Regions from separate parts of the Streptomyces sp. NPDC043685 genome, predicted to be linked through region 4. Evidence: riboswitches for the same ligand, from Rfam matches in the RefSeq annotation. Region 4 holds a riboswitch; each other region holds the start of a gene.
The links. A riboswitch is a leader RNA that binds a small molecule or an ion and turns the genes downstream of it on or off. The one in region 4 is predicted to bind cobalamin.
Positions count from the first base shown of each region.

Region 1 (7,215 bases), on a different contig from region 4:
ACGTCGAACGCGAAGGACATGTGCATCGTCTCGTCGCGGAACACCCAGTTGGTGCCGGTCGCGAGGCCGTGCAGCAGGCCCCGGCTGCGGAACCAGTAGACGTAGGCGAAGGCGCCGTAGAAGAACAGGCCCTCGATGCACGCGGCGAAGCAGATCAGGTTGAGCAGGAACCGGCGGCGATCGGCCTGGGTCTCCAGCCGGTCCAGCTTCTCCACCGAGTCCATCCACCTGAAGCAGAACTCCGCCTTCTCGCGGATGGACGGGATGTTCTCCACCGCCGCGAAGGCCGCCGCGCGGTCCTCCGGGTCGGGCAGGTAGGTGTCGAGCAGCGTCAGATAGAACTGGACGTGCACGGCCTCCTCGAAGAGCTGACGGCTCAGATACAGCCGCGCCTCGGGGGAGTTGATGTGCTTGTACAGCGTCAGCACCAGGTTGTTCGCGACGATCGAGTCACCCGTCGCGAAGAAGGCGACCAGCCGGCCGATCAGGTGCTGCTCCGCGGGGGAGAGCTTGGCGAGGTCGGCGACGTCGGAGTGGAGGTCGACCTCCTCCACGGTCCAGGTGTTCTTGATGGCGTCCCGGTAGCGCTCGTAGAAGTCCGGGTAGCGCATGGGGCGCAGGGTGAGCTCGAAGCCGGGGTCGAGAAGGTTCTGGGTGCTCATTACTGGCAGGCCTCGCAGGACTCGGGGTTTTCCAGGGAGCAGGCGACCGCTTCGGGGTCCGGGGTGGCCTGCACGGGGACGGCGGCTCGGGCGGCGCGGGCGATACGGGTCGCCGGGCGCGAGCGCAGGTAGTACGTGGTCTTCAGCCCGGACTTCCAGGCGTAGGCGTACATCGAGGAGAGCTTGCCGATCGTCGGCGTCTCCAGGAACAGGTTCAGGGACTGGGACTGGTCCAGGAACGGGGTCCTGGCCGCCGCCATGTCGATCAGACCGCGCTGCGGGATCTCCCAGGCCGTGCGGTAGAGGGCGCGGACGTCCTCGGGGATCCAGGCGAAGTCCTGCACCGAGCCGTTGGCCTCGCGCAGGGCCTCCCGGGTACGGGCGTCCCACACACCCAGCCGCTTGAGCTCGTCCACCAGGTAGGAGTTGACCTGGAGGAACTCGCCCGACAGCGTCTCGCGCTTGAACAGGTTGGACACCTGCGGCTCGATGCACTCGTATACGCCCGCGATCGAGGCGATGGTGGCCGTGGGGGCGATCGCGAGGAGCAGCGAGTTGCGCAGGCCGGTCGTGGCGATGCGCTCCCGCAGGGCCGCCCAGCGCTCGGGCCAGGTCGACTCCACGTCGTAGTGGTCGGGGTGCAGCACACCCCGGGCCGTACGGGTCTTCTCCCAGGCCGGCAGCGGGCCGTTGCGCTCGGCCAGGTCGGCGGAGGCCTCGTACGCGGCGAGCATGACGCGCTCGGCGATGCGGGTGGACAGCGCCTTGGCCTCGGGCGAGTCGAAGGGCAGGCGCAGCTTGAAGAAGACGTCCTGCAGGCCCATCGCGCCGAGGCCGACCGGGCGCCAGCGGGCGTTGGAACGGCCCGCCTGCTCCGTCGGGTAGAAGTTGATGTCGACGACCCGGTCGAGGAAGGTGACGGCCGTACGGACGGTCTCGTCCAGCCGCTCCCAGTCGATGCCGCCCCCGGTCACGAACGCGCCGAGGTTGACCGAGCCCAGGTTGCAGACCGCCGTCTCCCCGTCGTCGGTGACCTCCAGGATCTCCGTGCAGAGGTTGGAGGAGTGCACGACGTGACCCGGCTCGGCCGTCTGGTTGGCGGTGCGGTTGGCGGCGTCCTTGAAGGTCATCCAGCCGTTGCCGGTCTGCGCGAGGGTGCGCATCATGCGGCCGTACAGTTCACGGGCGGGCAGGGTCTTCCTCGCCAGCCCCTTCGCCTCGGCCGCCCGGTAGGCGGTGTCGAACTCCTCGCCCCACAGGTCGACCAGCTCGGGCACGTCCGAGGGGGAGAACAGCGACCACTGCCCGTCGGCGTTCACCCGCCGCATGAACTCGTCCGGCACCCAGTGCGCGAGGTTCAGGTTGTGCGTGCGGCGGGCGTCCTCACCGGTGTTGTCGCGCAGCTCCAGGAACTCCTCGATGTCGGCGTGCCAGGTCTCCAGGTAGACCGCGGCCGCGCCCTTGCGCCGGCCGCCCTGGTTCACCGCGGCGACCGAGGCGTCGAGGGTCTTCAGGAACGGGACGATGCCGTTGGAGTGCCCGTTGGTGCCCCGGATCAGCGAACCCCGGGCGCGGATGCGGGAGTACGCCAGTCCGATGCCGCCGGCGTGCTTCGAGAGCCGGGCCACCTGGTGGTAGCGGTCGTAGAGGGAGTCCAGCTCGTCCTTGGGGGAGTCGAGGAGGTAGCAGGACGACATCTGCGGGTGCCGGGTGCCCGAGTTGAAGAGGGTGGGGGAGGAGGGGAGGTAGTCGAGGCGGCTCATCAGCCGGTAGAGCGCCGCGACCTCGTCCACCGAGCGGCTGGTGTCGTCCTCGGCCAGACCGGCGGCCACGCGCAGCATGAAGTGCTGGGGCGTCTCGATCACCTTGCGGGTGATCGGGTGCCGCAGCAGGTAGCGGCTGTGCAGGGTGCGCAGGCCGAAGTAGCCGAAGCGGTCGTCGGCGCCGGTGTCGATCAACGCGTCGAGCCGGGCCGCGTGCAGCCGTACGAACGCGGCGGTGCGGTCGGCGATGAGCCCCTCGCGGTGGCCCACCGCGACGGACTCGGTGAACGACGTGACGCCCTGGGAGGCGGCCTCCTCGCGGATGCCGATGGTCAGCAGCCGGGCGGCCAGCCGGGAGTAGGCGGGGTCCTCGGAGATCAGACCGGCCGCGGCCTCCGTCGCCAGCTCCCGCAACTCCGCGATCATCTCGGCGGAGGCCGCACGCGAGGACCGGCCGCGCAGCGCGGCGGCGGCGACCCGGCCGGGATCGGTGTCGGGGAGGTCGGCGGTCAGCTCGGTCAGGGTCCGCAGCAACGCGGCACCGGGAGCGTCCTGCTCTTCTTCGGCGGCTGAGGCCGGTTCGGCTGGCGCGATGGTCACGTGGGGCTCTCCCTCGCTCGGCACGGGGCCTCGTCGAGGGCAGGGGGGAGCACACGAGCGCACGCGGCGTCGCGTCCACCGGCCCATTCCACGAGGCCCGGACGTCAGGCACACCGGCCGGGTGGCCGGGTGCGCTGTCGGCAGGTCCTCGGACTGACACCCATACACCTGTGAAAGGGCATGGGTACACCGTTGCGGGACAGTTCCGGATTCGCACCGGATTCCCCTGCGGCGACAGCGAGCATGAGCATACATCTTGTGCCGGGCGCCGAAGGCACCCCCAGATGTTGTGTCGCAGTCGCTCTCAGAGGGTCAGCACGTAGGTGAGCAGCGTGATGTCGTCCAGCTCCGGGAGGGGATTCCAGTCGCGCTCCGGGGTGCGGACGAAACCCACCCGTTCGTAGAGGCGGTGGGCGGAGCGCATGGTGCGCTGGGTCGAGAGCACGATGCCGCGGCAGCCCGGGGTGGCGCGGGCCCGGTCGACGCAGGCGCGGACGAGGGCCTCGCCGATGCCACGCCCCCGGGCCGCGCGAGCCACCGCGAGCATCCGCAGCTCGGCCTCGCCGGGCCGGGCGATGTCGGCCATCGGACCGCCGGAGGGGACGAAGGTGACGCCACCGAGGACTTCGTCGTCGGCCGTGGCGACCAGGACCTCGGCGGTGGCGGCGCGCCCGGCGACGTCACGCAGCTCGGCGAGATAGGCGTCGCTCTCGCCGAAGTCGAGCAGGCCGTCGTCGAGGTACGCCCGGGCGGTGATCTCGCCGAGGACGGCGTGGTGGGCGGGGCGTGCGGGGCCGATCCGGAAGTCCATGGCAGGAGTGTGTACGGGTGCGGGCCGCCGACGCCATGCGTTTCGGCGGCCCGCGGGGGTGTCGGCGGGGACGTCAGTGGGCGGATCCCGCGGTGGCGGGCGGCAGTTCGACCTTGACGCCCGGGTCGCCGGCGTCGGCCGTGTAGTCCTCCGGCTTGGTCTCGTCGACGCCGTCGGGGGCCTTCAGGGCCTTGAGGACGAAGGTCAGGACCACCGTCACCACCACGTTCAGGACGAACGCCGTGAGGCCGATGTAGCCGATCTCCCCGATGCCGGGGATCTCCTTCGCCGAGCCGCCGAAGTGCTTCTGGGTCGGGGAGGCCACGCCGTACGCGGCGTACGTGCCGTAGACCATGCCGACGGCCCAGCCCGCGAGCAGCGCCCAGCGGTGGAACCAGCGAGTGAACAGGCCGCCGACCAGGGCCGGGAAGGTCTGCAGGATCCAGATGCCGCCCAGCAGCTGGAAGTTGATGGCGACCGTCTTGTCCATGGTGAGGACGAAGGCCAGGGCGCCCACCTTCACCAGCAGGGAGACCAGCTTGGAGACCTTGGTCTCCTGCGCCGGTGTGGCGTCCGGCTTGATGAAGTCCTTGTAGATGTTGCGGGTGAAGAGGTTCGCGGCCGCGATGGACATGATGGCCGCGGGCACCAGCGCACCGATCCCGATCGCCGCGAAGGCCACGCCCGCGAACCAGTCCGGGAACATCGTCTCGAACAGCTGCGGGATCGCCAGCTGCCCGTTCTGCACCTTGATGCCGGCCGCGATCGCCATGAACCCGAGCAGCGCGAGCAGACCCAGCATCAGGGAGTACAGCGGCAGGATGGTGGTGTTGCGGCGGATCACCTCACGGCTCTTCGAGGACAGCGTCGCCGTGATGGAGTGCGGGTACATGAAGAGGGCCAGGGCGGAGCCCAGCGCCAGCGTGGCGTACGTCCACTGTCCCGCCTCGGCGGGCACCAGCGCACCGCGCGGCGCACCCGTCGCCGGGTTGGTCTGGCCGTACGCCTCACCGGCCTTGGCGAAGATCTCGTCGAAGCCGCCCAGCTTGATCGGGATGTAGATGATCGCCACCGCGATGACGATGTAGATCAGCGTGTCCTTCACGAACGCGATGAGCGCGGGGGCCCGCAGACCCGACGAGTACGTGTACGCCGCCAGCACACCGAAGGCGATCAGCAGCGGCAGGTCCTTGATGAACCAGTTGGTGTTCTCGCCGCCGCCGACGCCCATCACGTCCAGCACGGCCTGGATGCCGACCAGTTGGAGCGCGATGTAGGGCATCGTCGCCAGGATGCCGGTCACGGCCACCGCGAGCGACAGGCCCTTCGAGCCGAACCGGCCGCGCACGAAGTCGGAGGTCGTGACGTACCCGTGCTTGTGGGAGACCGACCACAGGCGGGGCAGGAAGGTGAAGATCAGGGGGTACACCAGGATGGTGTACGGCACCGCGAAGAAACCGGCCGCGCCCGCCGCGTAGATGGCCGCCGGCACGGCGACGAAGGTGTACGCCGTGTACAGGTCGCCGCCGAGCAGGAACCAGGTGATCCAGGTCCCGAACGAGCGGCCGCCCAGGCCCCATTCGTCCAGGCTGTGCTCGTTCTCGGCCTTGCGCCAGCGCGCGGCCAGGAAGCCCATGACCGTCACGGCCAGGAAGAAGAAGATGAAGACGCCGAGCGCGACGCCGTTCACGCCGTCCTTCACCGCGACGCACCGCCCTTCGCGGCCGAGCGGGCGCGCTGGTCACGCTGCCACAGCTTGTAGGCGATCATCGTCAGGACGGTGGAGATGAGCACCCACGCCATCTGGTACCAGTAGAAGAACGGGATCCCGATGAAGGCCGGGTCGGTCTTCGCGTACGAGCCGACCCACAGCATGGCCACGAAGGGCGCGATGAGGCAGACGGCGATGACGACGCGCAGGGGCGTCACCACCGGCCCTCTGCTGACTTGCGGTGCTTGCGACATCAGGCGGCTCCGTCCCCTTGGTGATCACCTGTTGTAATGCGCAGGCAATCTAGGTCAGGGTGTGGCCATAGCGGAACCCCTCGTCCGCAATGCGGTACCCAACCGAAACCACGCCCCAGCAGCGACGGAAGCGCCGCGGACACGACCTAGTCGGCCGGCCGCTTCAGCCGGGCCACGAACTTGTACCGGTCGCCCCGGTACACCGACCGCACCCACTCCACCGGCCGGCCGTCCCGGTCCAGCGAGTGCCGGGAGAGCATCAGCATCGGCAGGCCGACGTCCGTGCCGAGCAGGCCGGCCTCGCGCGGGGTGGCCAGGGACGTCTCGATGGTCTCCTCTGCCTCCGCGAGACGGACGTCGTAGACCTCGGCGAGCGCGGTGTACAGGGACGTGTACTTCACCAGGGAGCGGCGCAGGGCCGGGAAGCGCTTCGCGCTCAGATGGGTGGTCTCGATGGCCATCGGCTCGCCGTTGGCCATGCGCAGCCGCTCGATGCGCAGCACGCGCCCGCCGGGCGTGATGTCGAGCAGCCCGGCCAGGCGGTCGTCGGCGGTGATGTAGCCGATGTCCAGCAGCTGCGAGGTGGGTTCGAGACCCTGGGCGCGCATGTCCTCGGTGTACGAGGTCAGTTGCAGCGCCTGCGAGACCTTCGGCTTGGCGACGAAGGTGCCCTTGCCCTGGATGCGCTCCAGCCGGCCCTCGACGACCAGCTCCTGAAGCGCCTGGCGCACGGTGGTGCGCGAGGTGTCGAACTCCGCCGCCAGTGTGCGCTCGGGCGGGACCGGTGTGCCGGGCGCCTGCGTCTCCGTCATGTCGAGCAGGTGCTTCTTCAGGCGGTAGTACTTGGGCACGCGCGCGGTACGGACGGGCACCCCGTTCTCGTTCTCCGCGCTGCTGACGTCGGTGCTCATGCTCCGCCTTCCCGGCTCGGTCCGCCGAACGATCCCACTTGTATACCGTCGGCGCCTGTTTTGGTCTAGTCCATCATTCCCTGTGGTCTACCCGCAGTATGCCGTGCCCGCCTGGGTTTTCGCTGGCTTCTTACTTAAAGGTTCCTGCATATGTAGGTCGCATAACGGCTGGTCAGGGCCGTATCGCGACCCTTGACAGGCCTGCTGGTCTGGTCCAAGCTCCCCGTACTGGTCTATACCATTGGTCCAGGTCCTGGCGCCCCACGTCTCACCGCGGGGAGCAGGGGGGTTTGTGGCATCCCTGAGGAGGGTGGCGTGAAGCGCAAGCTGACAGCCGCGATCGGTATCGCGGGCATGATGGTCTCCATCGCGGCGTGCGGGGGCGAGGGTGACGGCGGCTCCGACAAGGGCGCGGACGCCAAGGAACTGACCGTCTGGCTCACCGTCGACGCCCAGAACAACTGGCCGGAGCTGGTGAAGGCCGCCGACGCCGCGGTGAAGAA
Region 1 is NZ_JBWKCH010000001.1:815,451-822,665, forward strand. It holds gene AC0665_RS03845 (ribonucleotide-diphosphate reductase subunit beta) at 1-662, opposite strand, end outside; gene AC0665_RS03850 (ribonucleoside-diphosphate reductase subunit alpha) at 662-3,025, opposite strand; cobalamin riboswitch at 3,148-3,313, opposite strand; gene AC0665_RS03855 (GNAT family N-acetyltransferase) at 3,330-3,836, opposite strand; gene mctP (monocarboxylate uptake permease MctP) at 3,910-5,538, opposite strand; gene AC0665_RS03865 (DUF3311 domain-containing protein) at 5,535-5,801, opposite strand; gene AC0665_RS03870 (GntR family transcriptional regulator) at 5,948-6,712, opposite strand; gene AC0665_RS03875 (extracellular solute-binding protein) at 7,028-7,215, shown strand, end outside.
Region 1: linked by a shared signal. The riboswitch ahead of AC0665_RS03850 (ribonucleoside-diphosphate reductase subunit alpha) and the one ahead of AC0665_RS25670 (cobalamin biosynthesis protein) in region 4 are both predicted to bind cobalamin.

Region 2 (7,215 bases), on a different contig from region 4:
CCACCGGGATCTCCTGCGGGTCCAGGACGGTGCGGGCCAGGGTGTCGACCCACACCAGGAACACCGCCCCGGCGAGGCCGGTGACCGGCAGGAGCCGGGCGTGCCCGGGCTTGGTCAGGGCGCGGGCGGCGTGCGGCAGGACCAGCCCGACGAAGCCGATCGCCCCGGCCGAGCTGACCAGCGCCGCCGTGAGCAGGGCGGTGACGCACAGCAGCACCAGACGGGTGCGGGCGACGGACACCCCGAGCGCGGCCGCCGCGTCCTGCCCGAAGGCGAAGGCGTCGAGGGTACGGGCGTACGCCAGGCACACCACCAGCGCCACGGCCAGCACGGCCAGGCACAGCCACACGTCGGTCCAGCCGGCGCCGCCGAGCGAGCCGAGGAGCCAGAACAGCACGCCGCGGGTCGTCTCGGCGTCGGCGGCGGTCAACACGACGAAGGACGTGAGCGCCGAGAAGAGCTGCATGGCGGCGACGCCCGCGAGGACGACCCGGTCGGTGGTGCCGCCGAGGGTGTGACTGAGCAGCAGCACCAGGGCGAACGACACCAGGGCGCCGAGAAACGCGCCCGCCGGGACCGGGAGGGCACCGCCGCCCACGCCGAGCACGACGACCAGGACCGCTCCGGTGGAGGCGCCGGAGGACACCCCGAGCACGAAGGGGTCGGCCAGCGGGTTGCGCAGCAGCGACTGCATCACCGCACCGCACACGGCCAGTCCGGCCCCGCACACGGCCGCGAGCAGGGTGCGCGGCAGCCGCAGTTGCCAGACGATCCCGTCCCGGATCGGCGTCAGCCGCGAGCTGCCGAGACCGAGATGGGCGGCGACCACGGACCACACGTCGGCGACCCGGATGTCGGCGGGACCGATGGTGACGGCCACGGCGAGGGAGGCCACGAGCGCGACCGCCCCGGCGGCCGCCGGCGCGAGACCGGCCCCGCGCCGGGGCCGCGCCCCGGCACCCGGCACACCGCGGGTGGTCACTTCACCAGCCCGAACCGGCGCAGCCCCGCGGCCACCCGCTCCACGCCCTCGACGGTGCGGATGGTGGGGTTCATGGCCTGCCCGCTGAGCAGCACGTACCGCTTGTGCCGGACGGCGTCCATGTTCCTGGTGACCGGATTGGACTCCAGGAAGGCGATCTTCCTGGCGGCCGACTCGGCGGTCTGCGACCTGCGGGTCAGGTCGCCGATGACGAGGACGTCGGGGTCGCGGTCGGCGACCGTCTCCCAGTTGACCTGCGGCCATTCCTCGTGGGTGTCGCCGAAGGCGTTCTTGGCGCCGAGGGCGCGGGTGATGATGCCGGGCGCTCCGCAGCAGCCGGCCATGTAGGGCGACTCGGAGTTGGCGAACCAGTACAGGAGGGTGACGCCGGAGGCGTCGATGCCGGCCGTGGCCTTCTTCATGCGCCGCTGGAGGGAGGCGACGAGTGCGTCGCCGCGTCCCTTGACCCCGAACACGGTCGCGAGGTCCCGGACCTCGCCGTAGACGGTGTCGATGTCCAGGGCCGTGTCGCGTGCGCCGTCGCCGCCGCCCGAGTTGTCCTTGCCGACGCAGTCGGACGGGGAGACGTAGGTGGGGACGCCGAGCTTCTCGAACTGCTCGCGGGTGGCGACGCCGCCCTTGCCGAGAGTGGAGACGAAGGAGGCGGCGACGAAGTCGGGGTCCGCGGCCAGGACGCGTTCGAAGGACGGGTTGTTCTCGGCGAGGCGGGGCACCTTCGCCTCGGCCTTCTCCAGCCCCTTCATCACAGGGTCGGTCCAGGTGGCGGTGCCCGCGAGGCGGTCGGCCAGACCGAGCGAGAGCAGGATCTCGGTGGTGCCCTGGTTGAGGGACACGGCGTGCCGCGGGGCGGCCGTGACGCGGACCTCGTGGCCGCAGTCGAAGAGCGTGACGGCGGCCTTCGCCGTCGTGGGCCCTGAGGCACCGCAGCCGCTCAGGAGCAGGGAGCCGGCCGTCAGCAGGACGGCGGCACGGGCGGGTCGGGCGAGGGGCACGGGAACCAGTCCTCAGGCGTCGAGGGCCCATTCGCGGAGCCCGGTCGTACGGTGCTCCCCCGCCGCACACGGCCGCGGGGGCCGCCAGCAGGTCTTCGGACTCGGGTTCCTCCGGAGCGGGGCGCCTTCCCGGACGTCCGCGAGGGAGTCCAGTGGCCGAGGCCCCGCCCGTCCCCCTCACCGCTGCGCGTCAGTTCCGGATTCGCACCGGATTCCCTGACCCACGTACATGGGTTCGACTGGCCTCGGCAAGCTATCACGCGGGCCCGCCGGGGAATCATCGCCCGCCCGGAGCCGTTGCCCTGACAGCAGTTCGTCCACGACGTTCCGAGGAGGCCGCCGGTGTACGGCGACGAGGCAACGGTCCGCAGGATCCTCACCGAGCTCGGCGACACCTGGGCCGTGGTGGGCCTGTCGTCGAACCGTCAGCGGGCGGCGTACGGCGTCGCCGCGACGCTCCGGCGCTTCGGCAAGCGCGTGGTGCCGGTGCATCCGAAGGCCGAGACGGTGCACGGGGAGCAGGGGTACGCGAGCCTGGCGGACATCCCCTTCGACGTGGACGTCGTCGACGTGTTCGTGAACAGCGACCTCGCCGGTGCCGTCGCGGACGAGGCGGTCGCCAAGGGGGCGAAGGGCGTCTGGTTCCAGCTCGGCGTCATCGACGAGACGGCGTACGACCGGACGCGTGCGGCGGGTGTGGAGATGGTGATGGACCGCTGCCCGGCGATCGAGATCCCACGGCTGTCTCATGGCCGTGTACAGGAATCCTGAAGCGTTTCCCACGAAACACCCGCACCCGGTCAAGGCTGCACAACGCGTCTTCTGCGGCCGTCCGGCCGGTTCCTAACCTGAGGCCTCTTGCTCGCCGAACTCCCCGAGTTCATCTCCGAGAGGCCTTGTATTCATGGAAAGAGACGGCCTGCGCCGGGACGTCGGGCTGATCGGGCTCATGTGGGCCTCGGTCGGTTCCATCATCGGCTCGGGCTGGTTGTACGGCGCCGAGAAGGCCGTCGTGGCGGCCGGCCCCGCGGCCATCCTGTCCTGGCTCATCGGCGCGGTGGCGATCGTGCTGCTGGCCCTGGTGCACGCCGAGCTGGGCGGCATGTTCCCGGTCGCGGGCGGCACGGCCCGTTATCCGCACTACGCGTTCGGCGGGCTGGCCGGGATGTCGTTCGGCTGGTTCTCCTGGCTCCAGGCGGCGACCGTGGCACCGATCGAGGTCGAGGCCATGATCGGCTACGCCGGGCACTGGCACTGGGCGCAGGGGCTCCAGCACGCGAAGGACGGCACCCTCACGACGAGCGGTTTCGTCGTCGCCGTCGTGCTGATGGCCGTGTTCGTCGTCGTCAACTTCCTCGGCGTGCGCGTCCTGGCGCACACCAACAGCGCCGCCACCTGGTGGAAGGTGGCGGTGCCGCTGGCGGCGATCTTCATCATCGCGGCCGGCAACTTCCACCCGGGCAACTTCACCGAGCACGGCTTCGCCCCGTTCGGCGCCCATGGCGTGCTGAGCGCCGTCAGTTCCAGCGGCATCATCTTCGCCCTGCTGGGCTTCGAGCAGGCGATCCAGCTGGCGGGCGAGAGCCGTGACCCGCGACGTGACCTGCCCCGCGCCACGATCGGCTCGGTCGCCATCGGCGCGGGCATCTACGTCCTGCTCCAGGTCGTCTTCATCGCCGCCCTGCCGCTGAGCTCCTTCGCGCACGGCTGGACCAAGCTCGACTACCCCGGCATCAGCGGTCCGTGGGCGGGGCTCGCGACCCTGGTGGGACTCGGCTGGCTGAGCGTGGTGTTGTACCTGGACGCGGTGGTCTCCCCCGGCGGCACCGGCCTGATCTACACGACGGCCACGTCCCGCGTCTCCTACGGCCTGGCCCGCAACGGCTACGCGCCGAAGCTCTTCGCCCGCACCGACGCGCGCGGCGTGCCGTGGTTCGGGCTGATCGTGTCGTTCGTGACGGGCGTGGTCTGTTTCCTGCCGTTCCCGAGCTGGCAGCAGCTGGTCGGCTTCATCACCTCGGCGAGCGTGCTGATGTACGCGGGCGCCCCGCTGGCCTACGGCGTCTTCGCCGACCGGCTGCCGCACCGGGAACGCCCCTACCGCCTGCCCGGCGGCGCGGTGGTGTCACCCCTGTCGTTCGTGGTGGCCAACCTCATCATCTACTGGTCCACCTGGGACACGCTGTGGCGGCTCGGCGTGGCCATCGTCCTCGGCTACGTCCTGCTCGGCGGCTACGCCTGGTACGCCACCCGCAAGGGCCTGCCGGACGCGCCCCGCCTGGACTGGAAGGCCGCCCAGTGGCTGCCCGTCTACCTGCTGGGCTTGGGCGTCATCTCCTGGCAGGGCGGTTTCGGCGGCCAGGGGCACCTCACGCTGTGGTGGGACATGCTGGTCGTGGCCGTGTTCTCGCTGGCGATCTACTACTGGGCCCGGGCCTCGGCCTCCCTGCCCGCGGAGATAGAGCGGAGCATCGAGGAGGTGGCCGTCACGGAGGTGCCGGTGCACTGAGACCGGCCTCCATAATGTGCGCATGACCCACCCCCTTCCGTCCGTGAACTCCGGCGCCCCGCAACGTTTCCCAGTCGTTGTCGTGGGCGCCGGTCCGGCGGGTCTGACCGTCGGGAACATCCTGCGGGCCGCGTCCGTGGACTGTCTGGTGCTGGAGACGGAGACCCGGGAGTTCATCGAACGGCGGCCCCGGGCCGGGGTCATCGAGGAGTGGGCCGTACGCGGCCTGGAAAAGCGCGGCCTCGCCCGCAACCTCCTGGACCGCGCCGAGCTGCACACCGCGTGCGAGTTCCGCTTCGGCGGCGAGCGCTACCGGTTCCCCTACGGGGAGCTGACGGGCAGTCACCACTTCGTCTATCCGCAGCCGTTGCTGGTGACGGACCTGGTGCGGGAGTACGCCGACGTCCGGGGCGGCGCGATCCGCTTCGGGGTCCGGGACGTGCGCGTCCACGACCTCGACACCGACCGGCCGTGGGTGTCGTACACCTGCCCCGAGACGGGCGAGGGCCAGGTCGCGCACTGCGACTTCGTCGCCGGCTGCGACGGGGCACGCGGGGTGACCCGTGCCTCGCTGCCGCCGGAGCGGGTGCGGATCGCGCGGCACGACTACGGCATCGGCTGGCTCGCCCTGCTCGCCGAGGCGCCGCCGTCCGCCGACTGCGTGCTGTTCGGCTGCCATGCCCGCGGGTTCGCCGGGCAGATGCCCCGCAGCCCGGAGGTGACCCGCTACTACCTCCAGTGCCCGCCGGGTGACGACCCGGAGAACTGGCCGCACGAGCGTGTGTGGGCCGAACTCCGGGAGCGGCTCGGGGCGGCCGGGGTGCCACCGCCGGCCGAGGGTCGGCTGATCGACAAGCGCGTGCTGGACATGCACGACTACGTGGTCGAGCCGATGGTGCACGGCCGGCTCTTCCTCGCCGGTGACGCGGCCCATCTGGTCGCCCCCATCGCGGCCAAGGGCATGAACCTCGCCCTGCACGACGCCTTCCTGCTCGGCGACGCGCTGGCCGCCCGGCTGACCACCGGTGACGGCAGCGGGCTCGACGGTTACGCGCAGGCGTGCCTGCGACGCGTGTGGGACTACCAGGAGTTCTCGCAGTGGCTGTCGGAGGTGTACCACGGCGCGGCGACGGGCGACCCGTTCCGCGCGGGCACCACGCTCGCCCGGCTGCGTCGCCTGTTCACCTCGCCCGCGGCGGCCGCCGCCTTCGCAGAGCAGTACCTGGGGACCGCGCCGCGGTACTGACCCGGCCGTGCGGCTCAGTCGTGCGGCGCGGTACCGGCATCAGTCGTGCGGGGGCCGGTCGCTGAGGCGGTGGTCGGCCACGTTCAGCGCCTCGTCCACGAGCCGGCGCAAGTGGCCGTCGCGCAGGGAGTAGACCACCCGGCGGCCCTCCTTGCGTGTGTTCACCAGGCCCGCGAGGCGCAGCCGTGCCAGGTGCTGGCTGACGGCCGGTCTGGCCGCCCCGCACGCCTTAGTGAGGGTGGTGACGTCGGCCTCTCCCCCGGCCAGCGCGTGCAGCAGCGCGAGCCTGGTCCGGTCCCCCAGCAGGGCCAGCAGTTCGGCGGCGAGCGCGAACTGCTCCTCGCCGGGGCTGCGCGGATGCGCATCATGTGCAGATGACAGGTGCATGCGTGCGCTCATACGCACATAATGGCGCCACGGCCCGGGTACGTCCATTCCCAGCGCACCGGAAGGGGACCCACGTGAGCGACCGGCACGAGCACTCCCACCCGCACGACCACGACCATGACCACGGCCACGGCAACGACCACGGCCCCCGGCAGGGGCTTCGCCACCGGATGAGCCACCTGCTGACCCCGCACTCCCACGAGACGGCCGACAAGGTCGACCCCGCGCTGGAGTCCTCGGCGCGCGGGATGCGGGCGCTGTGGGTCTCGCTCGCCGTTCTCGGCGTGACGGCGCTGGCCCAGGCGGTCGTGGTGGCCGTCTCCGGGTCGGTCGCGCTGCTCGGGGACACGGTGCACAACACCGCGGACGCGCTGACGGCCGTTCCGCTGGGGATCGCCTTCGTGGTGGGCCGGCGCGCGGCCACCCGCCGCTTCACCTACGGCTACGGGCGGGCCGAGGATCTGGCCGGCCTGGTGATCGTGCTGACGATCGCCGCGTCCGCGGTGTTCGCCGGCTGGACCGCCGTGGACCGGCTGCTGGATCCGCGCCCGGTCCAGCACGTGCCGGCGGTCGCCGTGGCCGCTCTCGTCGGCTTCGCCGGTAACGAGTGGGTGGCCCGCTACCGCATCCGTGTCGGCCGCTCGATCGGCTCGGCCGCGCTCGTCGCCGACGGACTGCATGCCCGCACCGACGGTTTCACCTCACTGGCCGTGCTGCTGGGCGCCGGGGGCTCGGCTCTGGGATGGCAACTCGCGGACCCGATCGTCGGGCTGGCCATCACGGCGGCGATCGCCCTGGTGCTGCGGGACGCGGCGCGGGAGGTGTTCCGCCGGGTGATGGACGCCGTCGACCCGGCCCTGGTGGAGCGGGCCGAGCGGGCTCTGGCCGAGGTGCCCGGGGTGCGCGGGGTGGGTGAGCTGCGGCTGCGCTGGATCGGTCACCGGCTGCGCGCCGAGGTGGCGGTGGTGGTGGACGGCGACGCGACGGTGCGCGAGGCGCACCGCGTCGCCGTGGACGCCGAGCACGCGCTGCTGCACGCGGTACCGCGGCTGACCGCGGCCCTGGTCCACGCGGACCC
Region 2 is NZ_JBWKCH010000005.1:643,749-650,963, forward strand. It holds gene AC0665_RS19840 (FecCD family ABC transporter permease) at 1-967, opposite strand, end outside; gene AC0665_RS19845 (ABC transporter substrate-binding protein) at 979-1,995, opposite strand; cobalamin riboswitch at 2,079-2,239, opposite strand; gene AC0665_RS19850 (CoA-binding protein) at 2,338-2,766, shown strand; gene AC0665_RS19855 (APC family permease) at 2,900-4,504, shown strand; gene AC0665_RS19860 (4-hydroxybenzoate 3-monooxygenase) at 4,527-5,750, shown strand; gene AC0665_RS19865 (ArsR/SmtB family transcription factor) at 5,790-6,149, opposite strand; gene AC0665_RS19870 (cation diffusion facilitator family transporter) at 6,212-7,215, shown strand, end outside.
Region 2: linked by a shared signal. The riboswitch ahead of AC0665_RS19845 (ABC transporter substrate-binding protein) and the one ahead of AC0665_RS25670 (cobalamin biosynthesis protein) in region 4 are both predicted to bind cobalamin.

Region 3 (7,215 bases), on a different contig from region 4:
CGCTGGGTCTCGCCGCGCTCGGATTCCTCGGGCTGGGTGCCCAGCCGCCGTCCCCCGAGTGGGGCCTGCTGCTCGCCGAGAACCAGCCGTACGCCGAGCGCGCCCCGTGGGCCGTCCTGTTCCCCGCCGCCGTGCTCGCCCTGCTCGGGGCGCTCGCCGTGACGGCCGCGGGCGGCCTGCGCCTGCCCCGGCGCCGCACACGGCCCGCGCCCCCGGCCGAACCGCCCGCCGACCGGTCCGCACAGGTCCGGCTCGGGCGGCCGGACCGCCCCGCCGCCCTCCTGACGCCCATGTCCGCCTCACCGACAGAAGAACGATGACCGGTCTCCTCTCCCGTGCCCTTGCCCGCAAGTCCGCCCGTACCCCCGACGCCGGGGTACGCGACGGCACCTGGCGTCTGTGCGGGGAACTGTCGCCGCTGCTGCGGCTGCTGATCCTCACGCAGCTCGCCTTCAACATCGGTTTCTACGCGGTGCTGCCGTTCCTCGCCGAGCACCTCGGCACCGCGATCGGCATGGCGGGCTGGCTGGTCGGGTTCGTGCTCGGCCTGCGCACCTTCAGCCAGCAGGGCCTCTTCGTGGTCGGCGGGTGGCTCGTCGACCGGTTCGGGGTGCGGCCGGTGGTGCTGGCCGGCTGTGCTCTGCGCGTCGCCGGGTTCGTGTGGCTCGGGTACGCGGAGGCGAGCGGTGCCGTGATCGGGGCGGTGCTGGTGATCGGCTTCGCCGCCGCGCTGTTCTCCCCCGCCGTGGAGTCCGAGGTGGCCCGTCAGGCGGTGGTCTGGGAGGAGGAGGGGCACGGCCCGCGCACCCGGGTCCTGGCCCTGTTCAGCGTGGCCGGCCAGGTCGGGGCGTTCGCCGGGCCGCTGCTCGGGGCGCTGCTCCTCGCGGTCGACTTCCGCACGGCGTGCCTGGCCGGCGCCGGGGTGTTCGTGTTCGTCCTCGCCGGGCACCTGTGGCTGATGCCGCAGCACATTCCCGGCCGGGTCCGCGTCCGGGAGCGCGGCGGGATGCGTGTCCTGCTGCGCGACAGGCGTTTCCTCGCCCTGTGCTGCGCGTACGGCACCTATCTGCTCGCCTACAACCAGCTGTACCTGGCCCTGCCGGACGAGGTGCAGCGTGCGGCGGGCTCCCAGGCGCCCCTGTCCTGGCTCTTCGCGCTGTCCTCGGTGCTGGTGGTCTTCACGCAGCTGCCGGTGACCCACTGGGCGGGCGAGCGGCTGGATCTGCGCCGCTCCATGGCCGCCGGACTGCTGCTGATCGCGTCCGGGTTCGCGGTGGTGGCCGCCGCCCGGCCCGCGGGCTGGACGGGCACCGCGGGGCTGCTGCCGGCCGCCGGCTTCGTGATCTTGCTCACGGTGGGGCAGATGCTGGTCGTACCCGCCGCGCGTGCCTGGGTGCCGGACCTCGCCGAGGAGGGGCGGCTCGGCCTCTACATGGGTGCGCTGTCGTCCGTCTCCGGCCTGATCGTCCTCGCCGGCAGCGCGGCCACGGGTTCCCTGCTCGATCTGGGCCTGCCGCCCGCCGTGCCGTGGCTGGTCCTCGCGGCCGTACCCGCCCTGGCCGTGCTCCTGCTGCCGCGTCGGGTGAGGGAGGCGGGCGCGGCGGCCTGAAACGCGTCGGGAGGCGCCCCGCGCGCGGCGCGAACCGGGTGCGCGGGGGTGTCATCCGGCGTGCGGCCGTCCCGCCCGGCGATTTCCGGGGCCGTACCGTCCGGGGACACCACTGTGGGGCTCCGCGGTCATACCGCGCCAGTATCCTGGGTCGGCTGCGGCGCCCCTGCCAATCCCCGTGCACGAGCGGGGAGTTCGGCCTGCGGCGACGACCTTCCCACACGCATGAGACGAGGACGAGTGCTGCTAGCGGGCCGCTACCGGCTGGATGTTGAGATCGGGCGCGGTGGAATGGGAGAGGTCTGGCGTGCGTACGACGAGACGCTCGCCAGAGCGGTGGCCCTCAAGCTGCTGCTGCCCCAGGACACCGACGCCACGGCGACCTCCCGGTTCCGACTGGAGGCGCAGACCGCCGGGCGTCTCAACCACCCCAACGTGGTCGGTGTCCTGGACTTCGGCGAGTACGACAACCGGCTGTACCTCGTGATGGAACTGGTCGAGGGCGACAGTCTCGCCGGGGTGCTGACCAAGTCCGGCGCGCTTCCCGCCGAGGAGGTGGCCCGGCTCGCCGCGCAGGCGTCCGCGGGGCTCGCCGCCGCCCACGGGCAGGGCATCGTGCACCGGGACGTCAAACCCGCCAACCTGCTGCTGGACTCCCAGGGCACGCTGAAGATCGGTGACTTCGGCATCGCGCGGTTCCTCGACGACCCGGGCGCCGCGCTCACCGCCACCGGCCAGATCGTCGGCACCGGCCTCTACCTCGCGCCCGAACGGGCCCTGGGCAAGCCCGCCGGGCCCGCCTCCGACATGTACTCCCTGGGCTGTGTGCTCTACCAACTGCTCAGCGGCCGTCCTCCGTTCCAGGCCGACACCGCCGTCGCCCTTCTCCACCAGCACCTCGACTCGGCCCCCGTGCCGCCTCGCGACCTCGGTGTCTCCGGACTCCCCCCGGCGTTCGAGAACTACCTCCTCGGGCTGCTCGCCAAGCAGCCCGAGGACCGGCCCACCGCCCAGCAGGCCGCCGAGTGGTTCGCCGGGGGTGCCTGGCGGGGCCTGCCCGAGCCGCTGCCGGAGGTCTCGCCGCCGCTGCGGCCGCAGCCCGCGCCCACGGCGATGTCCGCGCCCCCGGGCCGGTACGCCGCCGAGGCGGGCAGCCCGACCACGTACGCGCTGCCCGCGACCACGGGGCACCGCACCGCGGCCCGGGCGGCCCAGGCGGGGCGTTCGGGCCGCTCGCGCGGGCGCGGCGGCCCCGGCAACCGGCCGAGACTGGTCGCGACGGCCGCCGCCGCGGCCCTCTTCCTCGCCGCGATGCTCATCGGCATGCGCTGGTTCTCCCCCGACACCACGGCGGAGGGCACGGAACCCGACGCGTCCCCGTCCGCGAGCAGTCCGGCCGCGACGCCGTCCGCCGGCTCCGCCGCGTCCCCCTCCACCGAGCCGGCGTCCGGCCAGGGGGCTGGTCCGGCGTCCGGCCAGGCCGCCGGTCCGGGGTCCGGCCAAGGGGCAGCCGGCACGCCGGCCACCGGCACCGTGACCGACGTCACCGCGTCCGAGCCGGCCGCTTCCCCGACCCCTGCCGCGGCCCCGCCCGGCGCCGTGCCTCCTGCGGAGGAGGCGGGCGACGGCGGCCCGGCGCAGCCGAACCCGCAGGCCCCGCAGGCCGGGCTGGACGGGGAGGGCGACGACGGCGGGGACGAGGGCGGCGACGACTGACACGGCCCGGACGCCGGGCGACGCGGCCGTGCGCGCAGCGCGTGGATCAGCGGGGGGATGCGCCGGTGTGCGAGCGGACGCCCCCTCGCGCGCCCCCATGGGTGGCTTGTCATCGCCCTTACCCCGGCCTTATTGTCACCAGGCCTTGGTGAACGGGAAATCCGGTGTGATGCCGGTGCGGCCCTCGCCACTGTGAATCGGGAAGTCCGGCTCCGGCCCTCACGGGCAGCCACTGGGTCCTTGTGACCCGGGAAGGCGGAGTCCGGGCGGTGGTACCCGTCAGCCAGGAGACCGGCCAAGGCGCGTCAACCATCCACGAGGTGCTGGAGAGGGTCTGCTGAGCCATGCACATTGCCGAGGGTTTCCTTCCTCCGGCGCACGCGGTCGCCTGGGGCGTCGCGTCGGCGCCGTTCGTCGTCCACGGGGTCCGGTCGCTCACCCGTGAAGTGCGCGAGCACCCCGAGAGCACCCTGCTCCTCGGTGCGTCCGGCGCCTTCACCTTCGTCCTGTCCGCCCTGAAACTGCCTTCCGTCACCGGCAGTTGCTCACACCCCACCGGCACGGGCCTGGGAGCCATCCTGTTCCGGCCGCCCATCATGGCGGTGCTGGGCACCATCACCCTGCTCTTCCAGGCGCTGCTGCTCGCGCACGGCGGCCTGACCACGCTCGGCGCCAACGTCTTCTCGATGGCGATCGTCGGCCCCTGGGCCGGATACGCCGTCTACCGGCTGCTGCGGCGTTACGACGTGCCGCTGATGGTGACGGTGTTCTGCGGCGCGTTCGTCGCCGACCTGTCCACCTACTGCGTCACCAGCGTGCAGCTGGCGCTCGCGTTCCCCGACCCGGGCAGCGGCTTCCTGGGCGCGCTCGCCAAGTTCGGCTCCATCTTCGCCGTGACCCAGATCCCGCTCGCGGTGAGCGAGGGCCTGCTGACCGTGCTCGTGATGCGGCTGCTGGTGCAGTCCAGCAAGGGCGAACTGACCCGGCTGGGCGTGCTCCTCGCCGAGAAGCAGGCCCCCGCCGAGTCGGAGGCGGTGGCCCGGTGACCAGGAACACGAAGATCAACCTCATTTTGCTCGTCGCCGTGGCCGCGCTCGCGGTGCTGCCCTTGGCGCTCGGCCTCGGCGACCACAAGAAGGAGCCGTTCACGGGCTCCGACTCCGAGGCCGAGACGGCGATCACCGAGCTGAAGCCGGACTACGAGCCGTGGTTCTCGCCGCTGTACGAGCCGCCGTCCGGCGAGATCGAGTCGGCGCTCTTCGCTCTCCAGGCGTCCCTCGGCGCCGGTGTCCTCGCCTACTACTTCGGTCTGCGCCGGGGACGCCGGCAGGGTGAGCGGCGGGCGCTGGAGCGGGAGGCCGACAGCGCGCTGTCCGGCGCCGCCGCGAAGTCCTCAGCGGAACGGGACTGATCCCGGGTGCTGCCGATCGACGCGGCGGCGCACAGCAGTCGCTGGCGCCGCCGCCATCCCGTGGACAAGGCCGTGCTCGGGCTCGGCCTCACCGTGCTCGCGATCTCCCTGCCGCCCTGGCCGGGTGCGGCCCTGGTGCTCCTGACGGCCCTGGTGGTGCTGCTGGGGCCGGCCGGTGTGCCCGCGCGGCGGCTGTGGCGGGCCTACCGGGTGCCGCTGGGCTTCTGCGTGACCGGCGCGGTCACCCTGCTGGTCCAGGTCGGCGGGCCGGGGGGTTTCGTCTCCTTCGCCCCCGACGGCCCCGTCCGGGCCGGGGAGTTGCTGCTGCGCACCTCGGCGGCCTCCCTGGGCGTGCTGCTGTTCGCCTTCACCACACCCCTGTCCGACCTGCTGCCGCGCCTGATCCGGGCCGGGATCCCGGCGCCCGTCGTGGACGTCGCGCTGGTGACGTACCGGATGAGCTTCCTGCTGCTGGACTCCGTGCGCCGCATCCGGGAGGCCCAGGCGGCCCGGCTCGGGCACACCGGCCGGGCCGCGGAGTGGCGTTCCCTGGCCGGGCTCGGCGCCGCCGCGTTCGTCCGGGCCTTCGACCGGGCCACCCGGCTCCAGGCCGGGCTCGCCGGACGCGGCTACGACGGCACCCTGCGCGTCCTGGTGCCCGAGGCCCGGGTCTCCGTCCGCTTCACGACGGCCAGTTGCGCACTGCTCGCGGGGCTGGCCGTCCTCACCCTCGTACTGGAAAGGCCGCTGACATGAGCGAGCCCGCCCTCGTCGCCCTGCGGGGCGCGTCCTTCGCCTACGAGGACGGCCCGGCCGTGCTCAGCGGCCTCGACTTCGAGATCCGCGAGGGCCGCGCGCTCGCGCTGCTGGGCCGCAACGGCAGCGGCAAGACCACGCTGATGCGGCTGCTCTCCGGCGGACTGCGGCCCCACGAGGGGCGGCTGACGCTCGAAGGGCGGCCGGTGTCGTACGACCGCAAGGGTCTGACCCGGCTGCGGACGACCGTGCAGCTGGTGGTGCAGGACCCGGACGACCAGTTGTTCGCGGCGTCGGTGGAACAGGACGTGTCGTTCGGGCCGCTGAACCTGGGCCTGGACGACACGCAGGTGCGGGCGCGGGTGGCGGAGGCCCTCGCCGCGCTGGACATCACGGCCCTGGCCGACCGGCCCACCCATCTGCTCTCCTACGGGCAGCGCAAGCGCACCGCCATCGCGGGCGCGGTCGCGATGCGGCCACGGGTCCTCGTCCTCGACGAGCCGACGGCAGGGCTCGACCCCGACGGCCAGGAACGGCTGCTCACGACCCTCGACGGGCTGCGCGCCGCCGGCACCACGGTGGTGATGGCCACGCACGACGTCGACCTCGCCCTGCGCTGGGCCGACGACGCGGCGCTCCTCACCCCCTCCGGTGTCCGTACCGGGCCCGCGGCCACGGCACTGGCCCGCACCGATCTGCTGCGCGAGGCCGGGCTGCGGCTGCCCTGGGGCGCGGCGGCGGCGGAACTCCTGCGCGCCCAGGGGTTGTTGTCCGCCGCGGAACCGGGACCGCGGACACCGGACGAACTCGCCGCCCTCACGGCGGCGCGGCCGGGGGGCGTCGCGGGCTGAGGCGTGCGCGTACGAACGCACCGACGGGCGCGCGCGCCCCGCCTGACGGTCTCGCCTCGCCGGGCGCGCTTGCCCCACCGTGCGTGTCTGCCCCGCCGCGCGTCCGCCCCGGCGGGCGCCTTCGCACTGCCGGGCATCCGCCGACCGGGCGGTCGTCCGATATGTGGTTGTCCGGCGTCGCGGCGCCGCACTACGGTGCCGAGGTGGATCTCTTCTCACACACCTGGGCGGCGTTGCGGGCGGCGGTGGCCGAGCTGGGCGACGAGGACTTCGGGCGGCCCTCCGGCTGCACCGGCTGGCTGGTGCGGGACCTGGTGTGCCATCTGATCGTCGACGCGCAGGACGTCCTGATCACGCTGGCCACTCCCTCCGACCGGGAACCGACCCGTGACGCGCTGACGTACTGGGACGTCTCCGACACGCCGCCGACCGGTGACGACCCGCTCGACGCGCTGACCGTCCGGCTGGCCGCCGCGTACGAGGACCCGAACCTGCTGAAGTTCCATCTGGACGACGTGGGGTCCGCCGCCGGCCGTGCCGCCCTGCTCGCCGACCCCGCGGGCCGCGTCGGCACCCGTGACGAGGTCCTCACCGTGGGCGACTTCCTCTCCACGTACGTCATGGAGTGGACGCTGCACCACCTCGACCTGATCGCCTACCTCCCGGACGCGGAGCAGCCGCCCGCTGAGGGGCTCGCCCGGTCCCGGGAGATGCTGGAGCGGATCGCGGGAGGCCCCTTCCCGTCCACCTTCCACGACGTGGACGCACTGCTGATCGGCACCGGCAGGCGGGCGCCGACCGCGGCCGAGCAGGACGGGCTCGGCGCACTGGCCTCGAAGGTACCGCTGTACCTGGGCTGACGTCGCCGTCGC
Region 3 is NZ_JBWKCH010000003.1:803,255-810,469, reverse strand. It holds gene AC0665_RS12750 (ABC transporter permease subunit) at 1-320, shown strand, start outside; gene AC0665_RS12745 (MDR family MFS transporter) at 317-1,609, shown strand; gene AC0665_RS12740 (serine/threonine-protein kinase) at 1,835-3,325, shown strand; cobalamin riboswitch at 3,455-3,639, shown strand; gene AC0665_RS12735 (energy-coupling factor ABC transporter permease) at 3,670-4,371, shown strand; gene AC0665_RS12730 (energy-coupling factor ABC transporter substrate-binding protein) at 4,368-4,736, shown strand; gene cbiQ (cobalt ECF transporter T component CbiQ) at 4,743-5,492, shown strand; gene AC0665_RS12720 (energy-coupling factor ABC transporter ATP-binding protein) at 5,489-6,343, shown strand; gene AC0665_RS12715 (maleylpyruvate isomerase N-terminal domain-containing protein) at 6,547-7,203, shown strand.
Region 3: linked by a shared signal. The riboswitch ahead of AC0665_RS12735 (energy-coupling factor ABC transporter permease) and the one ahead of AC0665_RS25670 (cobalamin biosynthesis protein) in region 4 are both predicted to bind cobalamin.

Region 4 (7,215 bases):
GGAGCTCGGTGACGGCGCTGCCGACGGGGCGGGCGGCGAGCCAGGCGCGGTACTCGGCCCGGGCCGCGTTCGGGCGCAGCTGGGCGCAGCCGCGGAGCATGTCGTCGGCGGCCTGCTCGATGTTCCCGGCGGGGCTCTGCGCGGCGACGCAGATCTGCTCCAGCTTGACCCAGACGGCCCAGTTGCCGAGCGGGGTGAGCGTGGCCTGGCCGTCGCCGTAGGTGAGGGCACCGACGGAGGCGAGGGCGCGCAGGGCCCAGTCGAGCAGGGGGGCGAGCGAGGCGTCGGTGGGCTCCGGTGCGGCCGGCGGCTCGGGCTGCGGTCCGTAGGGGATCTCGCAGCGGGCGGTGCGCAGCTCGGTGACGCGCTGCTCCAGGAGGTCGAGGAGCTGTTCCACGGGGACGGGCCCGGCGGACAGCTGGAGGAAGGAGAGCACCTGAGGCATGGCCGAGACGACCTCGGCGACGGCCGCGGGCTCGTGGTCGGCGGGCTCCGGGTGGGCGAGGGACCAGGCGTCGAAGAGCGCGACCCAGCCGCGCAGCACGGCGCTGTCGTCACGGTCCCAGGCGCGCAGCCGCCATCCGGGGCGGGCGCTGTCGCCGTGCACCTCGACGAGACCGGCGAGGCGGGCGGTGTCCCAGTCGGCCCGGACCTGAGCGGGGGTCAGGCCCAGCTCTCGTGCGGCGCGTTCCGCGGTCGGGTCGGAGAGGGTGGCCTTGCCGTCGTCGGTGGCGCTGTCCCGGCCGGGGCCGAGGGCGGCGTCGGCCCAGCGGGCGACACGGGCCGCGGCGGCGAGACCTGAGCGTGCCATTCTGGCCAGCTCCGCCGGGGCCGGGGTGCCCTCCGGGGGGCGCGGGGCGGGTCGGCGCGAGCGCCGCTGGTTCATCGCTGGAGGGGCGGCGGCCAGGGGTCGCGGGCGGACGAGTCGGAGCCTGGAGTCGCGCGGGATACGGGACGTCACGGGTGCAGTCTTCCGGTTGACGGTCCGAAAACCCAAACGGAATGTCACGGCGGGCGACGAGGATGGCCAACGCACCGGGTGCCGGGAGTGGTCGAAGGCCGGGAACCGGCCAGTGGTACGACGCTAAACGGAATCGTCGCGACCGGTCGGCGGAGGACGGTACGAGAGCCGGTTGCGACGGGGCGAAGGGGGCGTGAACGGGGGGTGTGCGGGAGATCACCCCGAGGGGGCCGGTCCGCGGGCGGCTGTGGACGGGGTCACATCAGGGGCGTCAGGAAACGCCGGAGAGCTTCCTCGTAGGCCTCGGGGTCGGCGTTCCACATCGCTCCGTGGGGGGCGGCGCGGACCGTGTGCAGGGTGACCATGTCGGGGCGGGCGCCGGCCAGCCGGCGGGAGAGTGCCCAGGGGGCCACGGTGTCGTCCGGCCCGTGGAGGAGGAGGGCCGGGACGCGCAGGCCGTCGCCCGGGACGGCCCGCGGGACGCGGTCGGCGGACAGGCCGGTACGGCCCTGGGCGGCGCGGACGGCCAGGGGCAGCAGCGCGCCCGGGGTGTGGCGGGCCGAGGCGAGGGCGCGCAGGGTGGTCTCCCAGCCGAGCACCGGGGAGTCCAGGACGAGCCCGGAGATCCGCTCGCGCAACCCGGACCGCGCGGCGGCGCGCAGGGCCATGGTGGCACCGGTGGACCAGCCGTGCAGGACGACCTGGCGGGCGCCGTGGCGCACGGCGTGGCGGATGGCCGCGTCGAGGTCGCGCCACTCGGTCTCGCCGAGGTGGTTCAGGCCGTCGGGCGGGCGGGGCGCGCCCAGGTCCCCGCGGTAGGCCAGGGCCAGCACCGGGAACTGGCTGCGGTGCAGGAACCCCATGACGTTCATGGCCAGTTCGCGGGTGGTGCCCAGGCCGTGCACGGCGATCACCCAGGTGTCCCGCCTGCCCGGCACGAACCACGCGGGCAGGGCGCCGAGTTCGCCCGGGACGTCGACGTCGGCGTGTTCGAGGCCGAGCGCGGCGCCGGGGTCGCCGACGTGCACGTTCGGCGTGAGCCAGACCTTGTCGCCGCGGTTCAGGGTGCCGTGCGTGACGCTCTCCAGGCGGCGCACGACGGTGTCGGCGGTGTGCGGGGCGTCGGCCAGGACCGGTCCGACGACCGCGTGGCAGCCGTCGCCGGAGAGGCCGTAGCGGCCGGGGCGCAGGGCGGCGAGGTCCCGGGTGAGTGTGATGTGCCCGGCGGCGGTGCCGTGCACGGTGAGCCGGGGTTCGGTGGGCAGGGGCCTGCCCGGGGGCGCCTTGAGCGCGGCGTCGCTGGCGAGCCGGCCGGCGGCCACCGCGGCGGCACCGGCTCCGAGCAGGGCGGTGACGGCAGCGGCCGTCGCTTTGACAGTGCGCACGGCTCCAGTGTCCCGGCCCGGGCCGCGGCCGACCAGTGGGGGGCGGCGGCGGGGTGACTCCGTCGGGGGGCGTGCGGAGGGCTCAGCCGCGCTGGCCGTAGCCGCGCAGGCGCTCCTCCACCTCGGCGAGCCGGCCCCGGGACAGCAGGCTCGGGGTCAGGCCCGGCACCGAGGAGGCGGTCAGCCACAGGCGGCACATCCACTCCAGCTGGGCGGTGCGGTCGTAGGCCTGGGCGAGGGTGGTGCCGTGGGTGACGGTGCCGTGGTTGCGCAGCAGGCAGCCGGAGCGGCCGGCGAGGGCGCGGAGCATGTGCTCGGCCAGCTCGTCGGTGCCGTAGGTGGCGTACGGGGCGACCCGGACGGGGCCGCCGAGCGCGGCGGCCATGTAGTGGATCAGCGGAAGCTCGTCGACGAGGGTCGAGACGGCCGTCGCGTGCACGGCGTGGGTGTGGACGACGGCCGAAGCGGTGGTGGTGCGGTAGACCGCCAGATGCATGGGCAGTTCGCTGGTCGGGACGAGCGTGCCGAGGACCTGCCGGCCCTCGAGGTCGACGCCGGTCACGTCGCCCGGCGCCAGCCGGTCGTAGGGCACGCCCGAGGGCGTGACCAGGACCGTGTCGCCGACGCGCACCGATACGTTGCCGGAGGTGCCGACGACGAGGCCGTCCGCGACCGTCCGGCGGGCCGTCGCGACGAGGTCCTCCCAGGCCCGCGCCTCCTCGGGGCGCGCGCTCCTGCGCCGCGGCTCCCCCGCGCCCGCTCCGCCGTCCCGCTCGCCCCCGGCCTGTCCGCCGCTCCGCTGCTCAGCCATGCCGCGATCCTGCCATCCGGGGGCGCGGCGCGGTGCCCGGCGGGGCGACTTCCGGACGCTCCGCGGACCCGGCGGGCGGGCCCCCGCGGCGGCGACGGCGGCGCCCGGCCGGGCGAGCGGAACGGGCGGAACGGCAACCGTCCTTCGCGGTCACCCCTGCGCCCCTCTCAGTTCATCTTCCGTTCACTCAGGTTGCCTACGTTCGTATCGCCAATGACCTCGAACGATTGCCTGGGTAAATGGAAAGCTTCTCGCTGATCCTCGCGATTGTGGTGGTAACCGCACTCGCGTTCGATTTCACGAACGGTTTCCACGACACCGCGAACGCGATGGCCACGACCATTTCCACGGGCGCCATGAAGCCCAAGGTTGCGGTGGCCATGTCCGCGGTCCTCAACCTGGTCGGCGCCTTCCTGTCCGTCGAAGTCGCCAACACGATCTCCAAAGGCCTCGTCGACGAGGCCGGCATCCGTCCCGAGGTCATCTTCGCCGCCCTGGTCGGCGCGATCCTCTGGAACCTGCTGACCTGGCTGGTCGGACTGCCGTCCAGCTCCTCGCACGCCCTCATGGGCGGTCTGATCGGCGCCACGATCGCCTCGGCGGGCGTCGGCGCGGTGCACGGTGACGTGCTGGTCACCAAGGTGCTGATCCCGGCCATCGCCGCCCCGCTGGTCGCGGGCATCGCGGCCATGATCGCCACCCGGCTGACCTACTCCCTCGGCAGCAAGGCCGACAGCCAGGCGTCCAAGAAGGGCTACCGGGCCGGTCAGATCGCCTCCGCGGGCCTGGTCTCCCTGGCCCACGGCACCAACGACGCCCAGAAGACGATGGGTGTCATCACCCTCGCCCTGGTCGCCGGCGGCGCCGTCGCGCCCGACTCGGACCCGCCCATGTGGGTCATCCTCTCGGCGGGTCTCGCCATCGCGCTCGGCACGTACCTGGGCGGCTGGCGCATCATCCGCACCATGGGCAAGGGACTGACCGACCTCCAGCCGCAGCAGGGCTTCGCCGCCCAGACCTCCGCTGCCACGGTCATCCTGGCCTCCTCGCACCTGGGCTTCTCCCTCTCCACCACGCACTCCGTGTCCGGCTCGGTGATGGGCGCGGGGCTCGGCCGCAAGGGCGGCGTGGTCCGCTGGTCCACCGCCACGCGGATGTTCGTCGCGTGGGGCCTGACGCTGCCGGCGGCCGCTCTGGTGGGCGCGCTCGCCGAGTACGTCACCGGCTTCGGCAGCTGGGGCACCGCCGTGGTGGCCGTCTTCCTCATCGCCTCCAGCGCGGCGATCTGGAAGCTCTCGCGGCGTGAGGTCGTCGACCACACCAACGTCAACGACACCGAGGACACCGTGGAGGCGGAGCCGGCCGGTGTGGTGACCACCGCGATGGCCGCGGTGACGCCGCCGCCGGCGGGTGCCACCGCGTCCGAGGAGCCGGTCCCCGCGTTCCCGGCGCAGGCCACGGCCGAACGGACGCCGACCACGACCACCACGGTCTGACCCCGTCCACCGGTTACAAGGAAGAGTCTCCGATATGAAGATCGACTGGGCGGCCCTCGGCTCCGTCTTCGGTGTCAGCCTCGTGGTCACCGTGGCCCTCGTCGGCCTGTTCACCCTCGGCATCACCGGTCTGTCGCGCCGCGAGCGCGCGGTGGCGCAGGGCGGGTCCGCCGGGCTCGCGGTCACCGGAGCGTACGCCTGCTTCGCAGCGTGCGCGGCGGCCGTGGGTTACGGGATCTATCTGATCGTGGCCTGAGGGCCCCGATCGCACGCCGTGCCGCCGGGCGGTGCGGGACCCCGGTCCCGCGCCGCCCGGTCGTCGTGTGCGGGGAGGGGCCGGTGTGGGGTTCTGCACACTCTCCCCTCGCAGGTCAGCGGCAAGTTGACGGCGCTTCCCGGCCGTGGTGGACTGCCGGGGCCATTACGGCGGCAGGAGAGGAAGCCGGTGCGAGTCCGGCGCGGTCCCGCCACTGTCACCGGGGTAGTGATCCCCGGGAGCCAGGAACTCTCACCGCCGGTCTCGTCGAACCAGGGCGTGGACACCCTGAGTGAGGACACATATCGCCATGCGCGGCTGCCGATCGAGGTTCACCACCCCACCCCTGCCCGCTTTCCCGGCCGGCTGAGCCCATGGGTGCCGATCGCGTCTTCGCGTACGGCGCCGCCGCCGGTCTGATCGGCGACCTGCTGCTCGGCGATCCTCGCCGGGGGCATCCGGTCGCCGCGTTCGGACGGGCCGCGGGCGCCGTGGAACGGGTGTTGTGGCGGGACCACCGCGGGTGGGGCGCGCTGCACACCGCCGTGTGTGCCGGAGGGGCCGTCGCCCTCGGGTCCGTCGCCGCGCGTGCCGTGCGGACGTCCACCGTCGCCTCCGTCGCGCTGACCGGCGCCGCCACCTGGGCCGTCGTCGGGGGGACGTCGCTCGCCCGGGAGGCGCGGACCATCGGGCGTGCCCTGGAGGCCGGGGACGTCGAGGCGGCCCGGGCCCGGCTGCCGCATCTGTGCGGACGGGACCCGCAGTCCCTCGACGCCGACGGGATCGCCCGGGCCGTGGTCGAGTCCGTCGCCGAGAACACCTCCGACGCCGTGGTGGGGGCCCTGGTGTGGGGCGCCGTCGGCGGGGTGCCGGGGCTGCTCGGGTTCCGGGCCGTCAACACCCTGGACGCCATGGTCGGGCACAAGTCGGCCCGGTACCGGCGCTACGGATGGGCGTCCGCGCGACTCGACGACCTCGCGGGGTGGCCGGGAGCACGGCTGACCGCGGTCCTCGCGACCGTGTCCGGGCCGGATCCGCGGGGGGCCGTGCGGGCCTGGCGGGCCGACGCGGCGAAGCATCCGAGCCCCAACGCCGGTCCCGTGGAGGCCTCCTTCGCGGGGGCGCTCGGGGTGCGGCTGGGCGGGACGCTGTCGTACGGCGGGCGGGTGGAGCACCGGCCCGTGCTGAACACCGAAGGGCGTGCCGTCGGCACGCGCGACGTCGAACGGGCCGTGCGGCTGTCGAAGCGCGTCACGTGGCTCGCGCTCGGAGTGTGCGCGGGCGCGCGGTTGCTGACGCGTGCGCGGTCGTTGAAGAGGGGGACATGAGATGAGCGGTGGACTTCTCGTCGCCGGTACCACCTCCGACGCGGGCAAGAGCGTCGTGACCGCCGGGATCTGCCGGTGGCTGGTGCGACAGGGCGTCAAGGTCGCGCCCTTCAAGGCGCAGAACATGTCCCTGAACTCCTTCGTGACGAAGGAGGGGGCCGAGATCGGGCGGGCGCAGGCCATGCAGGCGCAGGCCTGCCGTGTCGAGCCCACCGCGCTGATGAACCCCGTGCTGCTCAAGCCCGGTGGCGAGCAGAGCAGTCAGGTCGTGCTGCTGGGCAAGCCGGTCGGGGAGATGAGTGCGCGCGGGTACCACGGCGGCCGGCAGCAGAGGCTGCTCGGGACGGTGCTGGACTGTCTGGAGCAGTTGCGGGGCACGTATGACGCGGTGATCTGTGAGGGGGCCGGCTCTCCCGCCGAGATCAACCTGCGGCGGACGGACATCGTGAACATGGGGATCGCCCGGAACGCCGGGCTGCCCGTGCTCGTCGTCGGCGACATCGACCGGGGCGGGGTTTTCGCCTCGTTCTTCGGGACGGTGGCGCTGCTGTCGCCCGAGGACCAGGCCTGTGTCGCCGGGTTCCTCGTCAACAAGTTCCGCGGGGACGTCTCCCTGCTGGAGCCGGGTCTTGAGATGCTCCAGGGCCTCACGGGGCGGCGCACGTACGGCGTGCTGCCCTACCGGCACGGGCTCGGGATCGACGAGGAGGACGGGCTGCGGGTGTCGATGCGCGGGGCCGTCCGGGAGTCCGTCGTCGCCCCGCCCGTCGGCGAGGACGTGCTGCGGGTCGCGGTGTGCGCCGTGCCGCTCATGTCCAACTTCACCGACGTGGACGCGCTGGCCGCCGAACCGGGTGTGGTGGTGCGGTTCGTGGACCGGCCGGAGGAGCTGGCCGACGCCGACCTCGTCATCGTGCCCGGCACCCGGGGAACGGTCCGGGCGCTGGAGTGGCTGCGCGAGCGCGGCCTCGCCGACGC
Region 4 is NZ_JBWKCH010000008.1:50,245-57,459, forward strand. It holds gene AC0665_RS25645 (hypothetical protein) at 1-811, opposite strand, end outside; gene AC0665_RS25650 (alpha/beta hydrolase) at 1,219-2,346, opposite strand; gene AC0665_RS25655 (class II aldolase/adducin family protein) at 2,429-3,157, opposite strand; gene AC0665_RS25660 (inorganic phosphate transporter) at 3,397-4,653, shown strand; gene AC0665_RS25665 (hypothetical protein) at 4,688-4,909, shown strand; cobalamin riboswitch at 5,042-5,180, shown strand; gene AC0665_RS25670 (cobalamin biosynthesis protein) at 5,284-6,237, shown strand; gene AC0665_RS25675 (cobyric acid synthase) at 6,239-7,215, shown strand, end outside.